Regions from separate parts of the Bradyrhizobium sp. ma5 genome, predicted to be linked through region 4. Evidence: riboswitches for the same ligand, from Rfam matches in the RefSeq annotation. Region 4 holds a riboswitch; each other region holds the start of a gene.
The links. Region 4 has a riboswitch for cobalamin ahead of ACE103_RS15395 (DUF1636 family protein). Riboswitches for the same ligand answer to the same signal wherever they lie in the genome.
Positions count from the first base shown of each region.

Region 1 (7,507 bases), 2.8 Mb from region 4:
ACCTACAGCTATCTGCTCGCCAGCCGCGCCGGCGGTGAGGCGCTGATCCTCGATCCGGTGCTGGAGAAGGCCGACCGCTACTGCAAGCTGCTGCAGGAACTCGACCTTCGGCTGGTCAAGGCGGTCGATACGCATCTCCACGCCGATCACGTCACCGGTCTCGGCGAGCTGCGCGACCGCACCCAGTGCATCACCATCATGGGCGAGCAGAGCAAGGCCGACGTGGTGTCGATGCGCGTCTCCGACGGCGACAGGGTGACGATCGAAGGCCTCTGCCTCGAGGCCCTGTACACGCCGGGCCACACCGACGATTCCTACAGCTATCTGATGGGCGACCGCGTCTTCACCGGCGACACGCTCTTGATCCGCGGCACCGGCCGCACCGATTTCCAGAACGGCAGCGCGCGGGCACAGTACGATTCGATCTTCAACCGCCTGCTGAAGCTGCCCGAGGAGACCATGGTATTCCCCGCGCATGACTACAAGGGCGACACCGTCTCCACGATCGGCGAGGAGAAGCGCTACAATCCGCGGCTGCAGGTGAAATCGATCGACGACTATGTCGAGCTGATGAACAACCTCAATTTGCCGAACCCGAAGCTGATGGACGTCGTGCTGCCCGCCAACATGCATGTCGGCCTGCACCAGGACGAGCTCGCCAAGGAAGGCCTCTCGCTTAGCGCGCGCGACGCCATCGCGAGCCTCGGCCGGCCCGATATCCTGCTGGTCGATTTGCGCGAGAGCGGCGAGCGGGCCAAGCACGGCACGCTCGAAGGCGCGCTGCACGCGCCCTATCCCGGGATTTGCGCCATCTTGCAGCCCGGCGGCATGCTGCGCGAAGTCGCGGCCGCGACCGGCCGCCGTGTCGTGTTCTTCTGCGCCTTCGGCGAGCGTTCCGCGATGGCGGTGGCGGCCGCGAAGAAGGCCGGGCTGGCGAACACCGCGCATATAGAAGGCGGCATGGATGCCTGGAAGAAGGCCGGCGGGCCGGTGGTGATGGGGTAGCCCGCTAGCTGCGCACAATTTCCATCACCGTCACCCCCGCGCAACGGCTTCGCCGTTGTCGCTGGAGGAGCGCGGCACGCGCGTCTCGAAGGGCGACGGCCCAACTCTCACCGCAGACGCGTAGAAATATCCGGGCCGTGCATCCTTCGAGACGCGCTGCGCGCTCCTCAGGATGACGGGTTTAATGAGGGCCGCTCGCAGTCACCCGCTGCAGCTCCGCGGTCAACCGATCCAGCGCATCGGCCAGCATCACGCCGCCACACACGGTGAGCCGCTCCGGCAGCACGATCCGCTTGATCTCCGGATAGAAGCGCTCCAGCGCCGGATGCAGCAGGAAGGCGCGGCCCTCATCCTCGGCGCGATCGCCGGCCTCCGACACCAAGATGAAATCCGGCCGCAGTTTTACGATCGCCTCCAGCGAAGCAAATCCGCCCGCGTCGAGCCCGAGCTCGCCGGCCGCGTTGGTCAGGCCGGTTGCCGCCAGCAGCGAGCTGATCAGGCTGCTATCGCCGGAGACAAAGCCGCGGCGCTCCAGCGGCAGCACGCGATAGTGATGAACGCTCGCCACCGCCCGCACCCGCGCGACCGTCGCATCGAGCCGCGCGACCTCGGCCCGCGCGCGATCGGGATGTTGCACCACGTCGCCCATCGCGCGGATCTGGTCCCTCACCTCGTCCAGCGTGCGCGGCACCGTGAACTCGACGAGGTGCAGCCCGTTGGCCTTCAAGAGATCGCGCGTCGCGCGCTTGTCGAACAGGCTGACCACGACAAGGTCGGGCTTGAGCAACAGCACATCCTCGGCCCCGCCCGACAGGCGCGGAAAGTTTCGCGCTTTCTCGGCGGCCCAGGATTGCCAGGCATCGCGCGAAAAGCGGCTCAGCCCGAGGATCTGGTCCGGATCGGCCAGCGACAGCACGAGCTGGTCGCTGCACACATTCATCGAGATGATGCTCGGTCCGGCCGGCAAGGCGGCTGCACACGACATCAGCCATGCTGCTGCAGCCAAAGCTGCGAGACGCCACCCACCCATCACACGTCCGCCCACGGCACGATCACGGCCTCGCGCCGAAATTCGGCGCGATAGGCGCTGACCCGGAACACGCTCGCGAGGACCGCTTCGGACAACGCCTCATCCGGCGTGCCTTGCGCCGCCAGCCGTCCGTCCGACAGCACCAGCACATGATCGGCAAAGCGCGCGGCGAGCCCGAGATCATGCGTCACCACGATGACCAGCACGCCGGTGTCGGCGACGTTGCGCAGCTTCTGCATCACGTCGATCTGGTGGCGTGGATCGAGCGAAGCGGTCGGCTCGTCGGCGAGGATCACCGGCGCCTCCACCGCCAGCACCCGGGCCAGCGCGACGCGGCTGCGCTCGCCGCCGGAGAGCTCGGTGACGCGGCGATCGGCGAATTCGGTGACGTCGACCGCCTGCATCGCCCGCACCACCGCCTCGATATCCTTCGGCAACAGTCGCGCCGGATCGGTCGCGCCATGCGGATAGCGGCCGAGCGCGACGATATCGCGCGCCGGCAGCGGCCAGTGCACCATGTGCCCCTGTGGCAAATAGGCGAAACGTTTTGCCCGTTCGCGCAGCGGCAGCGACGCCAGCGCGTCGCCGCCGATCCTGATGTCGCCATCGGATGGAATTAGTCCAGCGAGCGCGCGCAGCAGCGTGGTCTTGCCGGCGCCGTTGGGGCCAACCAGCGCGACCAGATGGCCGGCCTCCAGCGACAGCGAAACATCGTGCAGCACCTTGCGGCTGCCGAGCGAGGCATTGAGCGCGGTGGCGGCGAGCAGCGTCATGCCACGCCTCCGCCCAGCGCGCGGCGTTCGCGCATGATCAGATACAGGAAGAACGGCACGCCGATGATCGAGGTCAGCACGCCGACCTTGATGTCCGAGGTCGAGGGGATGATGCGCACCGCGATATCGGCGGCGAGCAGCAGCGCCGAACCGGTGAGCGCGCTCGGCACCAGCAGCCGCGCCGGATCGTGACCGATCAGGGGGCGCATCAGATGCGGTGCGACGAGACCGATGAAGCCGATCGTGCCCGTGACGGCGACAGCACCGCCGACGCCGAGCGCAACGCCCGTGATCACGAGCAACCTTAGCCGCCCGACATCGACGCCGAGGCTCTGCGCCGCCTCCTCGCCGAGCGTCAGCGCGCGGAACGCGCTCGCCTGGCTGAGCAGGATGGCAGCGCCCGCGATGATGAAGGGCAGCGCCAGCGCCACGTGCTGGAAGCTGCGGTCCTCCAGCGAACCGAGCAGCCAGAATGCGATCTCCAGCACCACGAACGGATTGCTGGAGAGGTTCATCACCAGCGCGGTCGCAGCCCCGGCGAAGCTCGAGATCGCAAGCCCGGCGAGGATCAGGATCAGCAGCCCGGCATTGCGGCCGGCGATTGCGAGCAGCGCGAACACCGAGCCGAACGCAGCGATGATCGCCACCACCGGCAGCGCGTAGGAGCGCACATCGGCGAGGCCGAGCGCGATCACCAGCACCGCGCCGAATGCCGCCGATTGCGGCGCGCCGAACAGCGACGGCGAGGCCAGCGGATTGCGCAGCAGGCCCTGGAGCGCCGCGCCCGATAGCCCGAGAATACCGCCGATCGCGAACGCCAGAATGGTGCGCGGCAGCCGGATCTCGCGCACGATCACCTGCGCCACATCGCTGCCGCCGCCGAACAGCGCCTCGATCACCGCAAGCGGCGACAGCCGCACCGGCCCGATGCCGAGCGAGAGCACTGCCAGCAAGACCACGAGCGCGAGCAGCGCCGCGGTGGCGCTCCATCGGCGCCGCGCCGCGACCTCGGCCGCCAAGGTAAAATCCTGCACGCTCATTGGATCCATGCTCTTACAGCGATCGCCGTGGCAGGCAAGCGACACTCGACAAAAACCGTGGCCGCGTGACCGCTGCCCGACGTCCGCCGGGTTGACATTGCTGCCGGGCCGAACCCTAGATGAACATGACGGTTCTTTAGCGAGATGAAAAGGGAATGCGGTGCGGGGAAACTTCCCCAATGCCGCGGCTGCCCCCGCAACTGTATGCGGTGAATCCTTCGTCACAGGCCACTGGGAATCTCGGTCCTGGGAAGGCGACGAAGGGTAACGACCCGCGAGCCAGGAGACCTGCCGTCAGCCGTGGTCACACGCGAAGATGCCGGTCGGGGAGTACAGGCATGAGCTTCACCTGACGCGAGCGCGCATGGTGAGACTGGTTCGCGGTGACGTGCCACTGACGTTACCGAGGTCTCGCTTAGATGTTCTCCAACTCTTCCTCCCGGCGCCGCGCGCTTCTGTTCGCGTCGACGATGATCGTGCCGACAATCGTTCTCTCGACCGCACAGGCGCAGCAGGCACCCTCGCCCGATCAGCTACCGGCCGTCGAAATCACCAAGCCAAGCGACCAGAATTTCACGCGCGCCAAGCCGGCCGCCGACGAAGCGCCGGCGCCGCGCCGCCCGGCGCCGGGCACCGCCCAAGGCAACAATGTGGGCAGCGGAGCAGGATCGAACACGACAGGGACCGGACCGGCCGCCGGAACGGGCGGCGGCGGCCGGCAGTTCGCTGGCATCGTCGGCTCGTCGTCGACCGTGATCACGGCCGACGACATCGCGCATTCGCCAGTGCAGTCGCTGCCCGAGATTCTCGCGCAGGTGCCAGGCGTGCAGCTGCAAACGCTTTACGGCGGGCCGAACGGCGCCAAGACCTCGGTCGACCTGCGCGGCTTCGGCGCATTCGCCTCCGACAACACCTTGTTCCTGCTCAACGGCCGACGCCTCAACGACGTCGACAAGGCCGGCTTCGATCTCACGACGATCCCGCTCGATTCGATCGAACGCATCGAGATCACCCGCGGCAACAGCGGTGCGGTGCTCTATGGCGACAACGCGGTGGGCGGCGTGGTCAACATCATCACCAAGACCGGCGCCGGCGGTCCGCCAGCGACGATACGCGCCGAAGGCGGTTTCGGCTCGTTCAACACCCGCATGGCCGCGGTGTCCGCGGCGCTCAATTCCGGCCCGTGGTCGACCTCGTTCTACGGCAACGGCATCAAGTCCGACGGCTACCGCGTCAACAACGCGCTCGACCAGCGCAACGCCGTCGGCAACGTCAATTACACGACATCGGATCTCACCGCCTTCCTCACCGTCACCGGCAGCGACCAGAAGCTCGGCCTGCCCGGCGGACGGCTGGTCGATCCGTCGATCGGCGTCAACGAACTGCTCACCGATCGCCGCGGCGCGGCGACGCCCTTCGACTATGCCAACCAGCAGACCGCCAGCGTCACCACTGGCTTCACCAAGACGCTGATGAACGGCGTCGACCTGATCGTCGACGGCGGCTGGCGCCAGCGCGAGACGCAAAGCGGCTTCTTCGGCACCGTGCCGACCATCAGCTTCGCCTCGACCTACAATGACGCCGCGCTGCAGACCTGGTCGATCACGCCGCGGCTCAGCGTCAAGAACGTGATGCTGGGCATGCCGTCGACGATCCTCACCGGCATCGACTATTACGATTCGACGTTCCGTGAGGCGCGCGGCGCCTATCAGGGCGTCGATCCCTATCACATCTACAATATCGAGCAGCAAACCGTGGCCGGGTACTGGCAGCACACACTGGGCCTATTGCCGACGACCGACTTCTCCTACGGCGCGCGCGTCCAGAACACCAGCGTCTCGGCACGCGATCGCTACGATCCGAACGCACCGTTTGCGTTCGACACGCAGGCGGCGCCGCTCGACAGCAACGAGACCCAATACGCGCTGCATGTCGGCGCCGAGCATCGCTTCACCGACACCTTCTCGGTGTTCGGCCGTGCCGCGCGCGCATTCCGCACGCCTGACGTCGACGAGCGCGTCGCATCGGGTCCGTCATTCGACCCGCTGACCTTCGCCCCGATCCCGCAGAACTTCCAGCTCAAAACCCAGACGTCGCAGGACGTCGAGGGCGGCTTCCGGGTCAAGACCAACTTGTTTCAGGTCCAGACCAGCATCTATCTGATGGATCTCGAGAACGAGATCCATTTCAACCCGGTGCTGTTCTACAACACCAACCTCGACCCAACCCGCCGCTACGGATCGGAGACGAGCGCCTCGCTGAGGGTCAGCGACAGCGTCACCCTGCGCGGCGGCATGGCGATCACCCGTGCCGTCTTTCGCGAAGGCATCTGGGCCGGCAACGACGTGCCGCTGGTGTCGCGCTACACCGGCAATCTCGGCGTGACCTGGAATATCTGGCAGAACTATCTGGTGTTCGACGCCACGGTGCGGGCCTGGAGCTCGCGTATCATGGACAACGACCAGGCCAATACCCAGAACCGGATTCCGGGCAACGCCACTGCCGATCTCAAGCTCAGCGGGCAATATGACCGCTTCTTCTGGTCGCTCAGCGTGAACAATCTGTTCAACGCGCTCTATTACGACTACGCCATCGCGAGCTCGTTCACGGCCGGCCGCTTCTCGGCCTATCCGCTTCCCGGCCGCACCTACATGGTCAAGGCCGGCGCGACGTTCTAGAGCATGATCGGCGCGGCCGCGCGTGACCCGGCCGCGCCATCTCCTTACGTTACAAGCCCCGGTGAACTGGAGTAGAATTCCGGCAGATGATTTGACCCGTGCAGGGGAAACGCATGGCCAAGGCCGGAAAGAAGAGCAAGGGCAGCGGCAAGATCGACGACAAGACCGACGACAAGTCGAAAAAGCCTCCACCGCCCGCAGCGCCGCAGGACGACGATTATGAGGATGGCGACATCGCCACGCCGAAGGTCGATCGCTACGGCAATGATGATGAGCCATTGTGACGGATGAGCGATATCCATCCCCACGTCGTCCCGGCGAAAGCCGGGACCCATACTCCGCAGCGGATGTTTTGAATGGGACTCGTCGTTCCACCATCGCTCACCAATAACCATTCGTGGTTATGGGTCCCGGCTTTCGCCGGGACGACGTGTTGAGAGATCGTGCAAGAAACTTTCCCCCTCAATTGTCCTGATACTTGCGCGATCGAGCAGATGCGCACCGAAGCCACCGCGGGCCAGCGATGAGGCGATCGGCGGTGATGCCAGCAGCAGCGCTGTCGTCATCGCCAGCGGCACGGCGCTGAGCCCATCGAGCCGCACCGGCGTCAGCTCCTCGCTGCTGCCCCGATAGAGACCTTCGCCCGCGGCGATGCGACCGCATTCCCTGATCAGGTCGCGCCGCGTGCCGTCGCGCGATGCGCTGCCGAGCAGCGCCTGCATCGCGAGATGCGTCCGCACCCCGACACGGCTCTCGGGAAGCGGCGCCGGCGTCTCGCCGAGCGAGACCCGCAGCAGCAGGTCGACCAGATCGGTGCCTGACCGGTGCGCGTTCATCGGCTCGACCAGCCGCGGGTTGCAGTCGATCAACAACGGCGTTGCGCTGTCGAGCGGCATGATAACGTCGACCGAGAGCGCGCCGTGCCAGCCGAGATGCGCGCCGATGGTCTCGAGCGCGGCGCGAATCGCCGGCCGGCTCACG
Region 1 is NZ_CP170156.1:548,210-555,716, reverse strand. Features, by position in the region: gene ACE103_RS02495 (MBL fold metallo-hydrolase) at 1-1,005, shown strand, start outside; gene ACE103_RS02490 (ABC transporter substrate-binding protein) at 1,187-1,990, opposite strand; gene ACE103_RS02485 (ABC transporter ATP-binding protein) at 2,035-2,808, opposite strand; gene ACE103_RS02480 (FecCD family ABC transporter permease) at 2,805-3,848, opposite strand; cobalamin riboswitch at 3,961-4,159, shown strand; gene ACE103_RS02475 (TonB-dependent receptor) at 4,319-6,526, shown strand; gene ACE103_RS02470 (hypothetical protein) at 6,640-6,810, shown strand; gene ACE103_RS02465 (hypothetical protein) at 6,928-7,507, opposite strand, start outside.
Region 1: another riboswitch for cobalamin. It lies ahead of ACE103_RS02475 (TonB-dependent receptor); the one in region 4 lies ahead of ACE103_RS15395 (DUF1636 family protein).

Region 2 (7,507 bases), 2.5 Mb from region 4:
CTGCAGCAGATCGACGAGCCGCAGCTTCAGGTCGCGATCGATGCGACGATCGCCGAGGTCACGCTCAACAACACTTTGTCCTATGGTGTGCAAACCTATCTCACCAGCAGGAACCTCGGCCTGAAGCCGAACGTGGGCTCGTTCACTGGCACCCAGGCCACCACGGCGCCCGCGACCACCACGGACGCGACCACCGGGGTCGCCTCCGTCGCAGGCTCGGTCACCAATGCCTTCATCAACCGCGCCTTCCCGGGTTTCAACTTCCTGATCGGATCCGAGACGCAGCCGAGCTTGATCCTGGATGCGCTGCATGCCGTCACCAGCGTCAAGGTGCTCTCCAATCCGTCGCTGGTCGTGATCAACAACCAGGTCGCGACCCTGCAGGTCGGTGACGTCGTCCCGGTGTCGACCGGCAGCGCGACGGTGCTGACCGGAAGCAACACGGTGGTCAACACCATCGACTATCGCAACACCGGCATCATCCTGCGGGTCTCGCCGCGGGTCAGTGTGAACGGCACCGTGCGGCTCGATGTCGAACAGGAAATCAGCAACGTTCCGCAGACCAGCGCGAACAGCCTGACCCCGACGGTGTCGGAGCGGAGGGTCAAGAGCCAGATCGCGGTCGCCAACGGCCAGACCGTCCTGCTGGCGGGCCTGATCAGCGAACAGCAGAGCGGCAACCGCAATGCCCTTCCGGTGCTTGACCAGATTCCCGGCCTCGGCGACGCCTTCGGGCATCAGAGCAACGCGACCCAACGCACCGAGCTGATCATCTTCATTCGCCCGCAGATCATCCGCAACGGTTCCGACGCCCAGATTGTGGCCGAGGAGCTTCGTTCGAAACTGCGCGGAAGCATCGCCACGACGACGACCAATGCGCCGATCACCACCAGCTTCCATTGAGCAGGGCGACACGATGCTCCTCACGCGCGTGCTTCGGACAAACCTTTGCGCTTCGCTTGCGGTCGTGGCCTGGGCGATGACCGCATCGGTCGCGAGCGCCGACAGCCTTGCGCGCGGAACGGCCGCCTTCCATCGCGGCGACTATGTCAGGGCATTTCACGAGCTCTCGCCGGCCGCCGATCGCGGCAACGCAAGAGCCCTCGGCATGCTCGGCTTCATGTATGAGCACGGCTTCGGCGTACCGCAGGCCTACGCGGCCGCCGCCAACCTCTACTATCGCGGCGCCATGCAGGGCGACCCGTTCGCACAAGCCATGCTGGGCTTGAGCTACGACAAGGGCCACGGCGTTCCGACCGATTTCTTGCTGGCCTACAAATGGCTCAATCTGGCGGCGGCCCGCACCGGCGGGCGACAGCGCGATGCCTATCTCCGCTTCCGCGATGCGGTCGCATCCAAGCTCTCAACCTATGAGATCATCGCCGGCCAGCGGTTTGCATTGGAATGGGTCCCCGACCGGCAGGCACCGGACGTGCATCTGACGGTCAAGTAGCTTCCCGCGCCGGCTTCAAGCTGGGAGGCGCGTGTCCCCTCTGCACCTTCCGCCGCCGGAGCCGGCGCCAGCCGATCACGATACCGCTGATCGAGACGATCGTGCCGACCGCCGACAGCAGCCAGACCACGACGTCGCGCGCCGGCGAGATGCGCAGCAGCAGCGGGAAGTCCAGGCTGTGCAGCGCGTTGAACAGCCAGCGGTAGGACCGGCGGCTGTCGTCGCTGCGGTCGAGTATCTCGGCGCTGACCGGAGAGATGTGCAGCCAGGTGTGGGCGGGATCGTCGAAGACGATGCGCAGCACCGGAAGCTCGCGCGCCTGGTGCAGCGTGTACCAGTAGGCGTCCGGTTCATCGAGCTGCCGCGCCGATATCACCGCGGCTCCCGGCATCGCGCGCCGGGCGGCAGCGATGATCGCATCGCGCGAGAGTGTCACGGGCGCGCCGGTCACGGGATCGGCAAGGCTTCGACGGCCATTGCTGTCGTCGAGCATCACCAGGGGGCGGCCGCCGATCCAGACGTAGCGCGCTTCCACGGCCTGCGCGGATGGCGCTGCCCGGAAGCCGGCAACGATATCGGGTGTGTCGTGACCGCTGTATCCGGCTGCGATCTCGCGCATAACGCCACGGCCGGAGAACGCGCCGCCGGGATTGAGCGACAGCCAGCCGCTGAACATCCAGGTGAAGATGAAGATGCCGCCGATCAGGCCGGCGATGTGATGCCAGGCCATCCAGCCGCGATAGGGCGAGACGGCGCCATCAGCATAGCGGCGCGTCAGGCGCAGGCGGAGAATACCGATCCAGAAGCCGGTGACCGCGACGACCAGACACACACCCGAGATCCACAGCACCACGTCCCGCCAAAGCGGGCCGTCCTTGCGCAACACGGTCGGATAGATCCAGTGCGGGATCGAGCCGAGCCAGTTCCAGATACGTTCCTGCCGCGTGGTGTCGAGCGCGATCTCGCCGCTGCGCGAGGAGACGTAGAGCTCGGTGTCGTCAGCGTCGCCGAGACCGATCAAATAGAGCGGCCGCAACGGATCGAAGCGTGCGGTGACCGACCATTGATCGCGCGTCACCGTATCGAGCAGTTGCGGCTGCACGGCGCGCGGATGGTGCTGGGCAATGGCAAGCGCCTGGTCAGGCGTGACCTGGTCGATCACGCTGCCGTCGATCGCCGAGATGGTGACCGCGCCGCCCTTCCATCCGGTCACGCGATAGACCGGAACGTCGTCCATCATCGAGAGCCGGAGATCGCGCGGATAATGCTCCGCGCCCGCGATCGCCAGCGCGCGATCGGGAGCGACCTGCACCTTGTTCCAGAGAATGACGGGGAGCGCGGACAGGCGCTCGCTGTCAGTGAGGCGCGGAAAGGCCACGTACATCATGACGAGACCGGAGATGAACCACATCGCGAAGAACAGACACGTCGCAATGCCGATCCAGCGATGGACGACATAGAGCCATCGCCGCGCTCGCCGGATCAGAGCTTTGCGCATGGTCAGAACTTCACGTTGACGGACAGTTCGGCGGTGCGCGGCATGCCCAGCAGCCACTGCCCCGTGCCGTTCGAAGTCACCGCGTAGACCTTGTCGAACAAATTGTAGACCCGGAACGCGACCGTGGTGCGGTCATCCGGCTTCCACCTGATGCCGCCATTGACCACATTGTAGCCCGGCCGCAACTGGGTGTTGGCAAGGTCTGAGTACATCGCGCCGACCATTTGCACGCCGCCATAGACCGACCAATTCGGCGCGAAGTCCCAAGTCAGCCAGACGTTGGCGACCTTTTGCGGCACGTTGATTGGGACATTGCCGGCATAGCTGACGAGCTTGCCGCTCACCAACTGGCTGTTGTTGTCGTATTTGGCCTGCAGCAGCGCGACATTGGTGTCAATGCGCCAGCCATCATTCAGCGCCAGCCCGACGGATGCCTCGACCCCGCGGGATGATTGCTGACCGACCTGCAGCGCCGGACCGGTGGGTGCGTTGGGATCGGCAATAAGCAGATTGTTCTTGACGATCTGATAGCCCGCCAGCGTCCACTCGCCCCGCCCGCCCAGGAATGACTGCTTAACGCCGAACTCGGTCTGCTTGCCGGTGGAAAGCTGGAAGGTCTTTTGCGAGGCCGCCAGCGAGATGATGTTGCCGACCGGATCGACGCCGACCGCATACTGGCCATAGAACGCGAGGTTCTTGATCGGCTCATACACGATGCCGGTGCGCCAGCTCGTGCCCGACAGCGTGGTTTCGAAGCTGTTCGTCGGTGTCTTGTAGTCAGTACGGTCGACCTCAGGGCGATCGTATCTGACGCCAGTGACGAGCGACAACTGATCGGTCAGCGATAGCCGATCTTCGGCGAACAGCGCGTATTGATTGACGTTTGCATTGAAGCCCGGCGTGGTCGGAGACTTGGTCACAAAGAACGACCCGGGATCAAACACATAGGGAGCGACCGAGGAGTTCGTGGGAATGGACGGAACGCTTGAGTTGTTGGTATGGAAGAACTCGATGTGATTGACGTCGAAACCGGTCACGAACCGGTTCTCGAGGCCGAAGATGTGGCCGCTGAAGGTCGCATCCATGCGGTTGCCGACCTGCTTCTGATCGTGGAATATCTCAAGATAGCTCGTGCGATCGATCAGCTGAGTCTTGGGGTTGAAAGTGTAGTTTTCGATATCGCGCCAGTGCCGCTCGCTGGTCAGATAATACATCGTGTTGTTGACCTTGATGCCGTCGGCAACGTCCCACTCGGTCTTGAACTGGGTCCAGCTGTCCTGGTAGCGGATCGCACTGTCGGCTGCGTTGTAGTTCTTGAAGCGCAGCGCATCCTGGATCTGGCCGTTGATCAGCGGCGTGCCGAAATAGCGCGACGGGCTGCGGTCGCCATAGTCTTCGGAGAGCGTAAAGGCGAGATTTTCCGATGCCTGCACGCGCACCGCGGCAGAGACCACCGCATTCGAGGTCTTGTCGCGATCGACCCAGCCGTCCGACATGTTGCCGGTGGCGTTGATGCGGTACGACACATTGGGATTGATCGGCCCGGTACTGTCCACCGACAGCCGTCGCGTCATGTTGCTGTCGAGCGAGACCTCGGCCTCGTTGTAGGGCGTGCCCTGCGGTTTTTTCGGAACGACGTTGATGACGCCGCCGATCGCGCCCTCACCGTACAGCACGGAGGCCGGGCCACGCAGCACCTCGATGCGTTGCGTCGACCAGGTGTCGTAGGGGAACGTCAGGGTGCCGGAGCCGATATAGAAGCGCGTCCCGTCGTACAGCGTCATCACTGAGTTGCTGCCGGCAAAGCCACGGGTGCTGAACGACAGGCCGCCATTGCCGGGCGCCGGCGTTGCGATGAACCCGGCCGCATTCTGGGTGACGGCGTCGAGCACATTATGCTGGCCGCGTTCGGCGATGGTCTGCGCCGTGATGATCTCGACGCTGGCCGGCGTCTGCAGGGGCGTCAGATTGAGACGGCTGCCGGCGCCGCCCTGCGTGGTGGCGTTAAGCGTCGGCGACGCCGATCCCGAAGCGCCCGATGCTGCAGCACGCGGCGCGCCAGCGGCTGCCGCCGCCGTCGCAGGTCTGGCACGTGACCGCGATGCAGCGGCGATATTGCTGCTTCGTGCCGCGGGCTTGGGCCTTGAGGATGTCGAGGGTGCGACCTCGATCGGATCGAGCGTCGTGGGTGGAGGCGTTTGTGCCGAACCCTCGGCGGGCAGCAGCAGCGATGACAGGGAGCAAACGAGGCCGAGGCGCCAACGGCGCGCGGCGGGAGAGGACGGAGACATGAAAAGACTCGCGGTAACGTGGCACGTCACCGCGAACGCGGACTGGTGCATTGCCCGAAAGGCAATGCTCCGATCCCACCAGGACGCCCCCGCCCGATGTGCTCGCGTGTGACCACGACTGACGGCAGGTCTCCTGGCTCACGGGTCATCGCCTGTCGACGCCTTCCCGGGCCTGATAGCCCAGTGGCAAATTGACGAAAGGCTCGCCGTTTACAGTTGCGGGGACAGCTGCGGCATTGGGGTTACCCTCGCACCGCATTCCCTTTTGATCCCCGAAGGGAACCGTCGAGAGAAACGATAGGTGGTGCGGGATGGGCTGTCAATTCGACGCGATTGTCGCACGCATGCTTTGCGCGGCGGTGCTGCGGCGATGACACAGCGGCATCTGCGGCTGACGCGGAGCGGTAACCCGTCATCCCCGCGCAAAGGCTTTGCCTTTGTCGCTGGAGGAGCGCGGCACGCGCGTCTCGAAGGATGCACGGCCCGGCTGGTGGCCGTCGATCCTTCGACACGCCGCTTCGCGGCTCCTCAGGATGACGGAGAACCTTCGCATCACCCTGCTTCGACGCATCCCCGCATCACCTCATCGATCTCGGCCCGCGACAGCGCGCCCATTTCGGCGATGAACACGATTCGCGTGCGCGGCACGCCGGGTGCCGGCACGCCGCCGGCAGCCAGTGTCGCGCGTCCACCGGCGAGTTGAAATACCGTCAGCCGTCCGGGCTGCTCCACCGTCTCGAACAATCCCTTCGCCCGCGCCAGCTTCGGCGCCAGTTTGCCGATCGCCTGCTGCAAGCGCGGCAACCGCACCGGCCATTCAGAGGTCCAGCTCAGCGTCTCGAACCGGTCGGATACCGGCCGTCGCGGCGCGGTCTCTCGCGGCGCCGGCACATGATCGAGGTCGGCCGGAAACAGCAACGCGGCCGGCACCTCGCCATGCAGCGCATCGACCACCACGGCCGCCGGACGCACCGCCCGCACCGCATCACGGATCGCCGCGCACGCGGCTGCATCGGCGAGATCGACCTTGCTCAGCGCCACCACATCGGCCGCCCGCAACTGCGAGCGCAGCAGCGCATCGTTCAGCATCGCCGCAGGCTGCGTCGCGTCGACCACGCACAGCACGGTCTCCAGCGGTGCCTCCTTCCAGATCACGGGATCCATCAGGTTGCGCACGATGTCGGCGGGGTCTGCGATCCCGCTGGTCTCGATCACGATGAATTCGGGACGCGGATCACGCCGCAGCAGGGTTGCGAGCGTGCGCAGCAGATCGCCTTCCAGCGTGCAGCAGATGCAGCCATTGCTGAGGCTGACCACGCCATCGCTGGCGCCGGCGATCAACTCCGCGTCGATATTGATCGCGCCGAAATCATTGACCACCGCCGCGATGCGCCGCCCTTGCGCATGCGCCAGCAGATGGTTGACGACCGTGGTCTTGCCCGCCCCGAGAAAACCCGCGACCAGCAGGATCGGGACCGGCATCTCAGCCCCCAGTGACCGGCCGACGCACCGGCCGGCCCGGCCGTGCCGCGACGTCAAGCACGCCATCATTGATCAGCGGCTGGCCACTGACCACGAGATGCCGCACGCCTTCCGCCGGGCGGTTCATCGCGGAGAAGGTCGCGCGATCGCTGAGCGTCTCGAAGTCGAACACCACGACGTCGGCGTCGGCGCCCGCCTGCAGCCTGCCCTTGGCGCGCATCGCCGGCGTGCTCGCGGACAGGATTTCCGCCGGAATCAGCGCGCATTTGCGGATGCCCTCGAGCAGCGACACCTTCCGACGCTCGCGCACCCATTCGCGGATGAAGCGGGTGAAGCAGCCGGCCGAACGCGGATGCGAGGTCGCATCGTCAGGCAGCGGCCAGGCGTCGCCGGTGTAGGGGCGGCCATCCGACAGCGTCCACGGCATCGCGTCGGACGCGATCGCACCGCCCGGATACAACACCGCCATGTCGAGCAGGTCGCGATGGTGCTGATTGTTCTCGATGTCGAGCACGTGCCACAGCACCAGCGTCGAGGGTTCCGCGGCCTGCGCGGCCAGCAGCTCCTCGCGGCTGCCGAAGCGGTGACCGTCGGTCACGCGCTGCACCGAATCATAGCCGAGGCCGTTGCGCTCCTCGAACTTGGGATCGCTGAAGAAGGTCGCCGCCAGCACGGTCGAGCCGGTGCCGTAGGGATAGGCCTCCACCGTGATCGGCAGGCCCTGCGCCTGCGCCTTGGCGATCAGCGCCACACAGCGCTCGATATCCGTCTTGCTCGACGAGT
Region 2 is NZ_CP170156.1:892,134-899,640, reverse strand. Features, by position in the region: gene gspD (type II secretion system secretin GspD) at 1-903, shown strand, start outside; gene ACE103_RS04140 (tetratricopeptide repeat protein) at 980-1,453, shown strand; gene ACE103_RS04135 (PepSY domain-containing protein) at 1,446-2,951, opposite strand; gene ACE103_RS04130 (TonB-dependent receptor) at 2,954-5,242, opposite strand; cobalamin riboswitch at 5,348-5,544, opposite strand; gene ACE103_RS04125 (CobW family GTP-binding protein) at 5,795-6,724, opposite strand; gene ACE103_RS04120 (amidohydrolase family protein) at 6,726-7,507, opposite strand, start outside.
Region 2: another riboswitch for cobalamin. It lies ahead of ACE103_RS04130 (TonB-dependent receptor); the one in region 4 lies ahead of ACE103_RS15395 (DUF1636 family protein).

Region 3 (7,507 bases), 1.2 Mb from region 4:
GCAACGCGGCCATCATCACGCGGCGTTTCATCTCGACAACCTTTCGCCCTTGGTCCATCCGCTCAGACACACGTATTGTCCGGCACCGCCGCCACATCCGACTGCTTGATCATACCATGTCTGTTATTTGGCCTGTGTTGCATCGTCCGGCATTGCTTAGCGAAAGCTTGCTCGTGATTTACATCCTACGGCCTGACGCAAGGTGAGGTTCAAGCGATTTCTTCCGGTGTGCGTGTTGCTGCATGCTTTCAGCCTCGACGGTCTCTCTCGGTGGGCGCGCACCGCGCTCGACCCGCGAGTTCGGCGAAGCTGAGCATGGGAGATTTTCTTCCTCGCGCCATGCAGGAGGAAGCCAAACCTCGGGACGCCGATACTTCGTCGATCTTCCGCTGACCGTTGTCCGTCGCTATCATTTGTCGGCAAACTTCCGACGCCTGGCGCCCCCATCAACTGTCCCGCTCAACCGCCACCGGTGTGGCGGGCGCGGTCGCGACTTGTGTTGTCGCGGACTAGGTCTGCGAAATGGCTTGTACGCAACGGTCTTGGATTAGATAGCTAGCGGTTTGGGCTCACGCTGCCCATCGTTCCCAGCCACCTCACTGGATGATGGCAATGAAATGCTTGCAGCCCCCTGAATTGCCGGTCTCTTGTTACGCGCCGACTTAAAGCCGAATTTGCGACCAGAGACGGCACCAGAGCAGGTGGAGAAGAACCAAAGAGGCGCTTTCTCATGCTTCAGACCAGGAGTTCTGACGCACAGACGAATGCACGTGCGGAAATCCAGATCCTCCGCTTCAATTCCGCCTTCGATCCTTCGCGCAAGGCTGCGGAGATCCTCATCCGGGGCGCCCGGGAAAGGGCCCACCGTCATGGAGTATGCCGGCGTCGTTATCATTCCCCGTTCCCGGGTACCCTCTTAAGCGGTCTCGTCGCTGCACTTCGGCTCCGCGTGCCGCCTTCGATGTCCCTAATGCTCACGCTCCTGCGGGGGCCAATAGTCGCGCGATGCGCTGCGCGGACTCCGGATCGGGGCTTGGGTCCCAAGCATCTCTAGGCCAAGTTCGTGGATGATGGCATGGAGAGCAGGCCGCGTCGTAGATTATTGGCGCCCTCTCACTGCGTGCGTGCGGCGAGCGGCAAACCGGCTCTCGCAGGCTGGCACGCGGCCGCTTGGTCACGGGGTCGATCCCCTCGTGGAACGGACCGAGCGCAACAGTGTTGCCTGGCTTTCCATGTCGGGCCGAAGGTGGGCTCGCGGTTTATTGCGGAGACTTAACAGGACACGTCAACTTTCAGAGCGCATGTGCTTTGCCGTTGCTCCGACGCGCTCAGCGTGAAGGAACTGCAGTGCGATCTTGCTCTGTGCGACCATTTGCCGAGGCCTTTTGCGCTCTCTCCAATGTTTCCCGTTCAATTGGCTCTATGCGATCGAACCAAGAGCCAGGTGGAAAGGCCGCGATGCGCTTGGCAAAGAAGGATTGCGGCGCCCAATCTTGTCCCTCGCTCTTCTCGAAGGTGATGACCCCGTTACGTGTAAAATAATGGGGCCCTGGGATATTACAGTTCACCAAAAGCAAAACGCGCCACAGATCACCTTTCTCGGCCGGCTTGTCATTCGGCTTTGGCACGTAATCCACTTCAACAGGTTCAATGATAGTGCAGCGCCCGTGCTGGAGAAGATTGCTGAGCTTGCCTTGCGCGGTCGTCACGAAGTTGAAGTTAACCGGATCATGCAAAAAGTGAAGATTTGCGTCCTTTTCGCCATCTGTGACTTCACTGGCGATCAACGAGAGCGCCAAAGCCCGCCAGCCCAATTCAATCGGCTTCGCATAGGTTGACGCAACTTCGATCGTCCCATCTGCCGCGATCTTCCAAGTAATAACGTACTGTTCGTCTGATTTATGGTTCTGGTGCCTGGTCCATGAAAGATAAACATATTCAGTTCTGTCAATTCCTTCAGCGACTCCCCACGTTCGAGGGACGAACTGTGCCACCGTCGAGACCTTGGAGATAATGTGCTCTATAGTCTCACCGTCCTGTGCACGCCACGTTGACTTGACTTGTTCGACCAGGTCGCTGTCGTTGGCGCGAACATTGTTGCTCGTCGCAGCCAGCCCGACCAGGCAGATCAATGATCGAGTGAGACAGAACCACAGCACGCGTCTTCCTGACATTTTATTCATAACCGCCGGCCCATCTGTTTTTCGTCCACACGTCAATTCTAAAGCGGAGCACCTTTAACGTGCTATGCGCGATCGCGAGAAGTTAGCGACGACGTGACGCGGGCGCCCGCCGGTGTCCCGTGTGAGCAGGCGCTGTCCCCTCCATGCCACCCGCCGCTAACTTCAATGGCCAGCCAGAGCCTCAATTTGCGATGCTGGACCTGCCCAGGAGGAGAAGCCTGGGCAGGCCGGGGGTCTGCATTCTTCGTGCCAGGTAATAGGTGGCAGTTCGTACACATGTTTGTGTCGTCTTTGTTGGCTTTCCGACCTGCGCACGTATTGATGTTTCCATTCAGTCTATCCATCGCGACTTCCACGATTTATCCCTGTCACGCACTGGATCTTCGGCAGCGCTGGCGAATGCCTTCCCGCCAGGTTCCTGGCGACAGTTGCAAGAAGGTTTGCGGCCATTGAACCGCTTGGGTCGATGTCGTTGCCGCAACGTCGGCGTTCGATCCCCGCCACGTCTTTGGGCACTTGCAGCCAAGGCGTCCACTGCGGCGGCTTGGCACTCCTTCGCGGCCATGCGACGCTGCTGGAATTTCGAGGAATGAGGTCAGTTGTGCTTGGCACTCTACTGCCCACAACGACGCGAAGTCGCTTTTCATCGACGAGCATTTGGAATAGACGCCAAGGAAGTGCACCCTTCGAGCAGGCGGATGAGACGGTGGTGTTCGCGCTGCGCACGCGCGATGGCACGTTATCGGCCCGTCGTTCATCGACGGGTCGTCGCTATTCACAATTGGAGGAGTGCGCTTCCACGCCGTCGGGTCGATATTCATAAAGCGGGTGGGGGCGTCGAGCCGTGCTAGCTTCGCCTTGAGTTGCTCAATAGTTTCGAGAATATCTGTCTAACGGGTTGACTCATAAACGGCCTTACCATCCATCCGAACAGGCCAACCGCAAAGACGCCAACAGAAAAGACGCCGAGGGCACTCCAAACAGCCATTTTCATTGCGGGCCTCTCTGCTCTCGTTGAGGAGGTTCGATATGCTTGCTAAGGCAGTATCGCCAAAAAAGACCTGCGTGACACCCACCAGAACTGGCTGGCTTCATAAGATAATATGCTCGCTGAGTGTGCTGTTGGAGTTCCGCATATGTCTTGCACTTGCCAACACCGATCCTTGATTGTTGGTGGAGAAGGCGGACGTAGGTAGCGTTCTTGATGAACCGTAGCTGACTCACATGAAGACCGTCTGCTCGACGCAATGGCCCTGATCGCGCAGGCCGCACATTTATCTTTTGCACAGATCTGACGCGCGGCCCCACGGCGACGCACCATCCGACATGGTCATCGTGATATCCATGATTGCAGAGCGACTTTTACATCAAGATCAATGGTGGAGGTGGACCATCATTCGCATGAGCGAGGCCACAGCATTAATTTGAGAGGTTGACGGAAGAGTTCTCTTGCCGATAATCCAAGTCGTCGAGGTTCTCCGGGTCCCACTTGATCCGGAGCTAAGAGGGAAGCCGGTGCCAATGCCGGCGCTGCCCCCGCAACTGTGAGCGGAGAGCCGCTGTCCAACAGAGTCACTGAAGCCTGCGCGGCTTCGGGAAGGCCGGACAGCGGCGATGACCCGCGAGCCAGGAGACCTGCCCCGGCAATATATTCGTCCACGGGCGGGGTGCCCCGGTGGTGCGCCAAGCAGCCGTCGCTCGCGCGACTTCCCTGCCCGCGTCCGCCATGGCCTTTGCCCCCAATATGGGGTTAACGCTATGTCTCTTCTCTCGCTTCCGGTTGCCACGCTCGGAACACCGCGCATCGGTCCAAGGCGCGAGCTCAAACTCGCGCTCGAGAGCTATTGGGCCGGAAGAATCAGCGAACAGCAGTTGCTCGAGGACGCAGCCGGCCTGCGTGCTGCGAACTGGGCGCGCCAGACATCCCTCGGTGTCACTGTCATTCCGTCGAACGATTTCTCGCTGTACGATCAGGTGCTCGACACCAGTGTCATGGTTGGAGCCATCCCGGATATCTACGCGTCGAAAGCCGGATCCGTTTCGCTCAAGACGTACTTCGCCATGGCACGCGGTTCACAATGCGACGGGCAGGATGCGAGTTGCGGTCACGGACCGCGTGCCTATGGCGCACCCGCGCAGGAGATGACCAAGTGGTTCGACACCAACTACCACTACATGGTCCCGGAGGTTAACCGTGGACAGACTTTCAGGCTGTCCTGTCGCAAGCCTATCGAGGAGTATGAGGAAGCCAAGGCACTTGGCTTTCAGACTCGCCCTGTCCTGATCGGGCCGGTGACATTCTTAAAGCTCGGCAAGAGCGCGGATCCTGCCTTCCAGCCACTGTCACTGCTGGATGACCTGATACCGGTCTATATCGAGGTTTTGCAGGAATTGGCTAAATGCGGGGCAAACTGGGTTCAGTTCGACGAGCCCTGCCTCGTCCTCGATCTGGATGAGAGCTCGCGAAAATCCCTGCTCCATGCCTATGACCGGCTCGCAAAGGAGGGGCCGGCCATCAAAATCATGGTAGCCAGCTATTTCGGCGACCTCTGCGACAATCTGGACACCGCCTTGCGCCTGCCTGTTGCCGGGCTGCACGTCGATCTGGTTCGCGCGCCACAGTTATTGGACGAGATCATTGCTGGCAGCCGGAATGATCTCGTCATGTCGCTCGGCGTCATAGACGGCCGCAATGTGTGGCGGTCGAACTTGTCGACACTCCGCCAGCGGCTGGATCCCGCAATTGCGAAGCTCGGCAAGGACCGCGTCCAGATCGCCCCGTCCTGCTCGCTGCTTCATGTGCCGGTCGATGTCGAACTCGAGACGGAGCTCGCTTCCGACGTCAAGAGCTGGCTTGCTTTCTCGGTTCAGAAGATGCGCGAGCTTGCGACCTTGGCGCGGGCACTCGCAGGTGACCAGAATGTTGCGAAAGCTCTTGCACAATCCGAGCGTGCCGCGTCCATCCGTCGCACTTCGCCGAAGATCAGCGATGCCAATGTCGCTGTCCGGCTCGGAGCGATCAACCAGACCATGCGCGGGCGCGCCAGCCCTTTTGCCAGTCGTGCCGAGATCCAACGCAAGCGCTTCGGACTACCGGCGTTTCCTACCACGACGATCGGATCGTTTCCGCAGACCACTTCCGTCCGTAATGCCCGTGCGGCGCATGCACGAGGCTTGATGAGCGACGAGCAATACGACAAGTTTCTCAAGGAGGAGACGGCGCGCGCCGTACGTTGGCAGGAGGACATCGGTCTGGACGTGCTCGTGCATGGCGAGTTCGAGCGCAATGACATGGTGCAGTACTTCGGCGAGCAACTCGCCGGCTTCGCTTTTACCAAGAATGGTTGGGTGCAATCCTATGGATCGCGCTGTGTCCGGCCGCCGATCCTGTTTGGCGATGTCTCACGGCCGCGGCCGATTACCGTAGACTGGTGGCGCTACGCGCAATCACTAACCAAGAAACCGATGAAGGCGATGTTGACCGGGCCGGTAACGATCTTGAACTGGTCGTTTGTTCGCGATGATATTCCCCGAAGCGAGGTCTGCCGTCAAATTGCGCTCGCGATGCGAGACGAAGTCGGCGATCTCGAGAATGCTGGTGCGACCATGATCCAGATCGACGAAGCTGCCCTGCGCGAAGGATTGCCATCGCGTCGATCGGAATGGCCGGCTTATCTCGAGTGGGCCGGCGATTGCTTCCGCATCTGCTCATCGGGCGTCGCCGATCAAACCCAGATCCATACCCATATGTGCTACTCGGAGTTCAACGACATCATCGATGCGATTGCTGCAATGGATGCGGATGTCATCTCGATCGAGACCTCGCGCTCGAAAATGGAACTGCTTGACGCGTTCAGGAGCTACAAATATCCAAATCAAATCGGGCCAGGCGTGTACGACATCCATTCTCCGCGCGTTCCCGAGACGGGTGAGATGAAGGAGCTCATGGCGTTGGCTCGGAAGCGGCTGCAGGATTCGCAACTCTGGATCAATCCTGACTGTGGCCTGAAGACGCGCAAATGGGAGGAGGTTCGCCCGGCGCTGGTCAATATGGTCGCTGCCGCCCGCGAGTTGCGCGCTGCGTCCGATCCAGTAGGCCGCTGATCCAGCCTGGTCTATCGTCGAGAAAGTTGATCCGCTTGTGGACCATTTGAGCTCTCGATAATCTCGAGGGAGGCTTTATGAGCACAAAAAGCCCGGCCGCCATTAACGGCCGGGCGGAAGTCTAGTCTGGGAGGAGCGACGCTGCTACGCATCGCGCCGAACTTGCACCGGCGGAGGGAGGACAGCCGACGGCTCGATCACGGCGAGGACATTCGCCGAAAATCTGAAGCCAGTTAAAGCACAAACTCAACGCAGCTCAATTATGCCGTGGTATGCGGCCGATATCGCCTCGGATTAGAAATCTACACCAAGGTTTGTCGCTGATAGGCATTTTCGCAACGCTTTGCCGGTTCGAGTAAAGTCGGGGCGGCAATGCCGGGCGTCGCGGGCATGGCGGGCGCTAAGCGCACGTCGGTGCGCGTTCCTGCCCGCAAACGATATGCTCGATCAGCGAGACTATACGAAAAATGCCGACTGCATGGATCTTATAGTCGTGACCAATGCAATGAGCCCCTTGCCATTGATTGAGGCCCTGCTTCAGGCAGTCATTGGTTCACCGGCTCCATCCGATTGTCAAGTCTCGGTTCCAACCTCTGTTTGAGACCCTTGTGCGGCCAGATGGAAAAGGTGTGACGACGACGGCTGAAGGTAAACTCGCAGCGGGATGCCGATCAACATGCTCTTCAGTCGTGCGTTTGGTGCCAACCCGAAGCATAAGCCGGTTCGGTGATGTCGATTCCGGATTCCGGAACCGCTCGGTTCGGCTTGGTCGGTTTAGACCGCCCAACTGTGTGTGGCCCAGGACCGAGGAAGGTGAGCGTCGAACGCCGATGCGACGCTCCGGACCAGGAACTCTGCGCCAGAGGCTACGGAAAGCCGGCCATCGTCAATGACCACGACGCCATCTGCGATAAGGCTGTCGAGCCGAGAATGATCGACGACGGCCAACCTCGGATCCCTGCCGTGACGACGGGAGGTCTCGGAGAGATCGACTGCCATGTCGCACATGATTCGCTCGATGATCTCGGCGCGGAAGCGATCGTCATCCGTCAGTAAATAGCCCTTCGCGGTGGCGAGCCGATCCCCGGTGATGCGTGCGAGGTAGTCCTTTGTCGAGACGGCGTTCGCGACAAAACCCTGTTCCATGCGGCCGATGGCGCTGGCGCCCAGACCAATGAGAGCTTCCGCGCAATCGTCAGTATAGCCCTGGAAATTGCGCC
Region 3 is NZ_CP170156.1:2,215,029-2,222,535, forward strand. Features, by position in the region: gene ACE103_RS10250 (thermonuclease family protein) at 1-31, opposite strand, end outside; gene ACE103_RS10255 (nodulate formation efficiency C protein) at 1,329-2,183, opposite strand; cobalamin riboswitch at 3,638-3,841, shown strand; gene metE (5-methyltetrahydropteroyltriglutamate--homocysteine S-methyltransferase) at 3,942-6,287, shown strand; gene hemN (oxygen-independent coproporphyrinogen III oxidase) at 7,062-7,507, opposite strand, start outside.
Region 3: another riboswitch for cobalamin. It lies ahead of metE (5-methyltetrahydropteroyltriglutamate--homocysteine S-methyltransferase); the one in region 4 lies ahead of ACE103_RS15395 (DUF1636 family protein).

Region 4 (7,507 bases):
CCAGCGCGGCGCGATCCCGGCGAGATGCAGCGCCATCGCAAAATCCTCGCCGGCGGTACGCATCGTCGACGATCCCCAGAGATCGACGACGAGCCCTTTCGGCCAGTCACCGTGATCCTGCAAATGACGGCGCAGCAGCTCCTCGGCGAGCTTGACGCCTTGCGCATGCGCCGACGGCGTCGGCACCGCGCGCGGATCGACCGCAAATAGATTGCGTCCGGTCGGCAGCACGTCACTGCGTCCGCGATAGGGCGAGCCCGACGGCCCCGGCGCAACACGCCGGCCGGCGAGCGCATCGTGCAACGCTGCTCGCTCCGCATCACCGCAAGCGCCTTGCCCGAACACATGCAGCCCGTCGCCGAACTGGCTTTCCTTGAGATCGCAGACGAAGCGATCGATCTGCGGAATGGCCTCGGCCGCGGAGACTGACGCCGCGAGACCAAGATCGTCCTCCAGCCCGGCGATGCGCGCTTCCTCGCGGATCGCCGCAATCAGGCGCTGCCGCCGCGCCGGATCGAGACCGTCCGCGGTCGAATACTCATCGAGCAATCGTTCGAGATTACGCAAGCCCTCCGGTACCGCCGCCTGCGCGAGCGGCGGCGGCAGATGGCCGATCGTCACGGCGCCGATCCGGCGCTTGGCCTGCGCGGCCTCGCCGGGGTCGTTGACGATGAAGGGATAGATGACGGGCAGATCGCCGATCAGCGCCTCCGGCCAGCATGCGGATGACAACGCAACCGACTTGCCGGGCAGCCATTCCAGCGTTCCATGCGCGCCCATGTGGACGACGGCATCGATGCCCTGCCGCCTGAGCCACAGATGGAACGCGACATAGGCATGGCGCGGCGTGCGCGAGAGATCGTGATAGTCGGAATCGCGCTGGCCGACGTCACCGCGCTCCGGCTGAACCGCTATGATCGATTTGCCGCACTTGATGGCCGCGAATTGAAATGCGCCGTCACGGCAATCGGCATCAGCCTCCGGCGCGCCCCATGCGCGCGCAAGATCGTCCTGGAGCTGCTGCGGGAGGCTCGAGATCGTCGCGCGATACTCGGCCACGTCCCATGTCAGCTTCCGCTGCAGCAGCACGCCCCCCAGCGACTCCACCGGCTCCAGATCAAAGCCCGCAGCCGCGAGATCGGCCAGCAGCGTCTCCACCGAAGCAAGTGCATCGAGCCCAACGGCATGCGCGATCTGGTGCGGGCGCCCCGGATAGTTCGAGAGCACGACGGCGAACTGCTTGTCCCGGGCGGGCTTGCCGGCAAGCCGATACCAGGCAGCCACGCGCGCGGCGACTGCTGCGACGCGCTCGGCATCCGGTCGGTGCGCAAGATGCGCGAATTGCAGATCGGGATCGCGTTCACCAGGTGATTTGAAGCTCACAACACCCGCGAACAGGCGACCGTCGACTTCCGGCAACACCACATGCATCGCGAGATCGCCGGGCGACAGACCGCGCAGCGACAAGTCCCAATCCTCGCGCCGCGCCGTCGACAACGCGACCTGGAACACCGGACACGAGGTGGCGTCGAACGGCGTCGTGCCGTCGTCTCCGGCCGCGGAGAACGCGGTCGCATTGACGATGGCGGCCGGCGGGCATTGCGCGAATTGAGTGCGCATCCAATCGGCCACGCCCGCCGCCTTCAGCGAGGTGACGAACACGCCGTGGGCATCGAATCCCTTTTCGCGCAACGCATCGATCAGCGCATCGACCGGCGCGGTGTCGCCGGCCACCAGATAGGAGCGATAGAAGGTCACGAGAGCCCGCGGCCGGCCATCCGATGCCGGCAGCGCCGCGACGGCGCCGCGCCGGGATTCGTAGACGCCGATCTCGGGAAGATCGATCTCGCCGACGACCGGCCCGGCATAAAGGCCGGACGCCAGCGCCAGTTGCGCGATCACGGCCTGCGCCGCAACGGGGCCGCCCTTGTCGCACAGCACCTTGAGGCGGCGCAGCGTCGAGACCGGCAGGGTCGAAAATTCATCCAGCCGCAAATCGTCGCGGCCGTCCGCCGGCAGCACCACCAGGGCGATGCCGCGCTCCTTCGCCAGCCGATGCACCGCGGCCAGTCCGTACGACCAATAGGGTTCGCCGCCGATCAGCCGCACCAGGATGCCGCGCGCATGCGACAGGGTCCGCTCGATATAGGTATCGACCGACAGCGGATGGCGCAGCTCCGCGAGATTGGCGAGCCGCAGCGACGGCAGCGCCGCGCGGCCCCGCCGCCAGCCGGCCGCGAACGCGGCGAGATCGCTGTCGGAAAACGACAAGACCACGAGATCGGCCGGATCCTGGCCGAGGTCCCTTGGTGTCGCGGTCTCCTCAAGGCCGCGGCTCTCGCGGAAGACGACGTGCATCAGATACCTAGTCGCGCCCTGATCGCAGCTTCATCGATATCGCCGTGTTCGCCGATCACGACGAGCTTTGACCGCCGCGCCCGCGCGCCCCATGGCATGTCGAACTGATGCCTCACCCGCTCGCCGACCGATTGCACCAGCAACCGCATCGGCTTGCCTTCGACCGCGATGTAGCCCTTGGCGCGCAGCACGTTCTGCTCGCGTGCCAGCCCCTTGATCGACGCGATCAGCGCATCGACGTCCGCGATTTCCGGAAGCTCGATCACCACCGAGTTGAAATCATTGTGCTCGTGTTCGTCCTCACCGTCATGGTGGGACGGCCGCGACGCGAGGTCATCCTCTGCCGCAGCCTCAAGGCCGAGGATCACGCGGGCATCGATCGCGCCGTCGACGATGGGCAACATCGGCACCTCGCGCGGCATCTCGGCCGCGATCAGCTCTTTGGCCGCTTTGATCCCCTCGGCTCCGGCGAGATCGGCCTTGGTCAGCAGCACGATATCGGCGCAGGCGATCTGGTCCTCGAACACTTCCGACAGCGGCGTCTCGTGATCGAGATTGTCGTCGGCCGCGCGCTGCGCATCCACCGCGGCCGGGTCCGGCGCAAAGCGGCCGGCGGCAACCGCCTCCGCATCGGCCAGCGCGATCACGCCGTCGACCGTGATCCGCGAACGGATCTCCGGCCAGTCGAATGCCTTCAGCAGCGGCTTCGGCAGCGCGAGCCCGGACGTCTCGATCACGATATGATCGGGCCTCACAGGGCGCGCGAGCAACTGCTCCATCGCCGGGATGAAATCGTCGGCGACGGTGCAGCAGATGCAGCCGTTGGCGAGCTCGACGATGTTCTCGGTCGGACAATTGGCATCGGCGCAGGACTTCAGGATCTCGCCGTCGACGCCTTCGCTGCCGAATTCGTTCACCAGCACCGCGAGCTTCTTGCCGTTGGCATTGCGGATCAGATGCTGGATCAGCGTCGTCTTGCCGGACCCGAGAAAGCCGGTCACGACGGTGACCGGAACCTTGGCGAGCGTGGTCATTCTGCGGCCTCCGGCACGACGGCGATGGGTGGAATGCGGGCAAGCGATTGCTTGCGAAAGATTTCGGGACGGCTGCGCCACGGCACGATGCCGTCAGGCGCCGCGGCGTAGGCGGCGGCTCCTGCGATCACATCCTTGGCATTGTCGGCGGACAGGCGGCCATAGACATAGGACCACCGCCCCGGCGCGCTGAGCGCGACCGAGCAGCCCTGGCTGCAAGCCGACAGGCATTCGACGGGAACCAGATTGACGTCATCGGGCACGCCGGCCTCAACGAGCGCGGCATGCAGGCGCGCACCGGGTGCGATCTCACCTTCCGCGAGCGTCTGGCCCGCGCGACAGGTGATACAGACATGAAGTGTAACGCTCATCGCCCTTCCTGGATTGACTGCGGGAAGCGATGAGGCACACGAACCTGACGTGAACAGGTTCGTTCCCCGTCGCGGAACACCCCGTCCGCCGGTCTCAAACACATCGCGTCGGCAGGTCTCCCGGCTTGCGGAGTAGGATTTCTCCCTTGATGCCCACCTTCCCGACTCCATCAGGGAATCAGTGGCTTGGGCATCTCTCCGGTCACGGTCGCGGGGGCGGCTGCGCTTTGGGCAAACCCTGCGGTCTGAGCCCTATCGCATTCCCTCTTCGCCTGTCGTAGGACAGGAACCAACGCGGGGGCACCATTCGGCCTAGCCCCGCACTTGTCAAGCCGAAGGAACGTGATGATTTCTGATGGAAACGACGCTGAGGACGGCGCCGTCGGCACCGACCCCTCGCTGGATGCGCGCCACGCGGCCAAGATGGCGAAAAAGAAGGTCGCCCGCGACAAGATCATGGCGACCAAGAGCGGTGAAAAGGGCCTGGTCATCGTTCATACCGGCGCCGGCAAAGGAAAATCCTCCTCCGCCTTCGGTATGATCGTGCGCTGTGTGGCGCACGGCTTTCCCTGCGCCGTGGTGCAATTCATCAAGGGCGCCTGGGATACCGGCGAGCGCCGCCTGCTCACCGGACATTTCGGCGATCTCTGCCAATTCCACGCCATGGGCGAAGGTTTTACCTGGGAGACACAGGACCGCGCCCGCGACATCGCGGCAGCGCAGGCCGGCTGGGAAAAGGCCAAGCAGCTGATCGCGGATCCGAGCCTGCGCATGGTCGTGCTCGACGAGATCAACATCGCGCTTCGCTACGACTATCTGGCGATCGCCGATGTCGTCGACTTTCTGACGACGTCGAAGCCGCCGATGACGCATGTCGTGCTCACCGGGCGCAACGCCAAGGACGAATTGATCGAGATCGCTGATCTCGTCACCGAGATGACGCTGGTGAAGCACCCCTTCCGCTCCGGCATCAAGGCCCAGCCGGGCGTCGAGTTCTGACAGTTATTGCCATGGCGCGCGCATTGATGATCCAGGGAGCCGGCTCGGACGTGGGCAAGTCGCTCATCGTCGCCGGCCTCGCGCGTGCCGCGCGACGCCGCGGCCTGCGCGTGCTGCCGTTCAAGCCGCAGAACATGTCCAACAATGCCGCCGTGACCGTCGATGGTGGCGAGATCGGACGCGCGCAGGCCTTGCAGGCGCTCGCCGCCGGCGTCGAGCCGCATACCGACATGAACCCGGTGCTGCTGAAGCCGGAAACCGACGTCGGCGCGCAGGTCATCGTGCACGGCAAGCGGATCGCGACCGCCCGCGCACGCGAATATGCCGGCATGAAGCCGTCGCTGATGGGCGCAGTGCTGGAGAGTTTTGGGCGCCTGAAGGCGCGCGCCGACCTCGTGCTGGTCGAAGGCGCCGGCAGCCCCGCCGAGGTCAATCTGCGCAAGTCCGATATCGCCAATATGGGCTTTGCGCGCAGGGCCGACGTGCCCGTGGTCTTGGTCGGCGACATCGACCGCGGCGGCGTGATCGCACAGTTCGTCGGCATCCAGGCGGTGATCGATCCCGATGATGCCGCGATGATCCAGGGTTTTGTCATCAACAAATTCCGCGGCGATCCGACGCTGTTCGACGACGGCTACCGCCTGATCGAAGCCCGCACCGCGTGGCGCGGCTTTGGCGTACTGCCCTGGTTCGCGCGCGCCGGCGAGCTTCCCGCCGAAGACGCGCTCGGGCTCGGCGACGCGCGCAAGCCCGGCCAGTGCAAGATCGCCTTTCTGGCGCTGTCGCGGATTGCGAATTTCGACGATCTCGATCCGCTGAAGCTCGAACCCGGTGTCGATCTCGTGATGGTGCGGCCGGGCGAAGCCATCCCGGGCGACGCGAAGCTCGTCATCCTGCCCGGCTCGAAATCGACCCGCGGCGATCTCGCCTTCCTGCGCGCGCAAGGCTGGGACATCGATCTGCTGGCGCATCATCGCCGCGGCGGCCACATCCTCGGCCTGTGCGGCGGATATCAGATGCTTGGGCACAGCGTCGCCGACCCTGACGGGATCGAGGGGCTCGCCGGCGAAACGCGCGGGCTCGGGCTTCTCGATGTCACCACCACCATGACCGAACAGAAGACACTGACCCGCGTCAACGCGGTGCATGCTGCGACCCAGCAACCGATCAGCGCCTACGAAATCCACATCGGACGCACCGATGGCCCGGATCTCGCGCGGCCCTTTTCAATGCTTGACGGCGCGCCGGAAGGCGCCGTGTCGAGCGACGGGCGCGTTCACGGCAGCTATCTGCACGGCCTGTTCACCTCGGACGAATTTCGCAAGGCGTTCCTTGCCCAGCTCGATATCCCTGCGGCGGATCAGCCGTACGGCGCGAGGGTCGAGAGCGCGCTCGACGCGCTTGCCGAGCACATCGAGACGCATCTCGATGTCGAAGGCCTGCTCGCTCTGGCACGCTAAACCGACAACGCGGCAGAAAGGCGGGACCATTCGGCCTCGCTGCCCGGCAAGCCCAAACGCAGCCATCCCGGATTTTGCTGAAAAACCCGCGACCAGATCTGCGCGCGGGCAAGCTTCTCCTGCGCGGCCAACGCGTCGCCGGTGTCGAAGAGACGGAACAGCGGCGTGCCGCCGAGCAGCGTCCAGCCCTGCGATCGCGCCGCCGTATCGAGCCTGCCACAGTCGTCCGCCAGCCGCGCAATCGTCGCTGATGCCCAGTCGTGATCGAGCAAGGCGCGCCGCCCGATCGCGATTGCGGCGCCCGAAACCGGCCATGGGCCCGCCATCGCCGCAAGCGCGGCGATATCCGGCTCGCTGCCAACGGCGAAGCCGAGCCGCAAGCCGGCAAGTCCGTAGAACTTTCCGAACGAGCGCAGGATCAGGAGGCCCGGCCGTCCCGCCTCTGGCGCAAGCGAGACGCCGGGTACGGCGTCTGCAAAACTCTCGTCTACGACGAGCCGGCCAACGCGCGGCAGCAGCGCGAGCAGTTCGTGCGGATCATGGTGTCTGCCGTCCGGATTGTTCGGATTGACGACAACGGCAAGATCGCCTCCCGCAAGCGCGCCGAGATCGGAAACCTCGGCAACGTCCCAACCGGCAGCCGACAATAACCCGGCATACTCATTGTAGGTCGGCGCAAGAATCCGCGCCCGCCCGCGCGGCACCAGATGCGGCAGCAATTGAATTGCGGTCTGCGCCCCGCCCATCGCCACGATCGGCGCGTCGGTGCGGTAGACCCGCCGTGCGGCATGATGGAGAGATTCAATGTCGGACCGCGACGGCAACGCGTTCCACTGCCGCGGCTCCACATCAACGAAGGGATAAGGCACCCGATTGATCCCCGTCGACAGATCGATCCAGTCTTCCGCGGCGCCGCCGAAGCGCTGCTGGGCGACATCGAGATTTCCGCCGTGCTCACGCATGCGCCGCTCCTTCACGCCAGCGCCAGCGCCACGAACGCCGCGGCCAGCAGCATCATGGCGTAGCGATAGAGTTTCAGCCCGGTGAGGACGTCGGCGGCAGCCGGATCGCGCGCGCCCTCGTTCAGCCAGGGCTCATCTGCGATGCTGCCGTGATAGATGCGGGGCCCGCTGAGGCGCACATTGAGCGCGCCGGCCATCGCGGCTTCGGGCCAGCCGGCATTCGGCGAGCGATGGCGCCGCGCATCGCGCAACGTGCACGACCAGGCCTGCGAACGATGCGGCGCGAGCAACACGAACAGCAGGCCGGTCAGCCGTGCCGGAAT
Region 4 is NZ_CP170156.1:3,365,984-3,373,490, reverse strand. Features, by position in the region: gene cobN (cobaltochelatase subunit CobN) at 1-2,358, opposite strand, end outside; gene cobW (cobalamin biosynthesis protein CobW) at 2,358-3,392, opposite strand; gene ACE103_RS15395 (DUF1636 family protein) at 3,389-3,763, opposite strand; cobalamin riboswitch at 3,856-4,072, opposite strand; gene cobO (cob(I)yrinic acid a,c-diamide adenosyltransferase) at 4,109-4,762, shown strand; gene ACE103_RS15385 (cobyric acid synthase) at 4,774-6,222, shown strand; gene cobD (threonine-phosphate decarboxylase CobD) at 6,219-7,184, opposite strand; gene cbiB (adenosylcobinamide-phosphate synthase CbiB) at 7,196-7,507, opposite strand, start outside.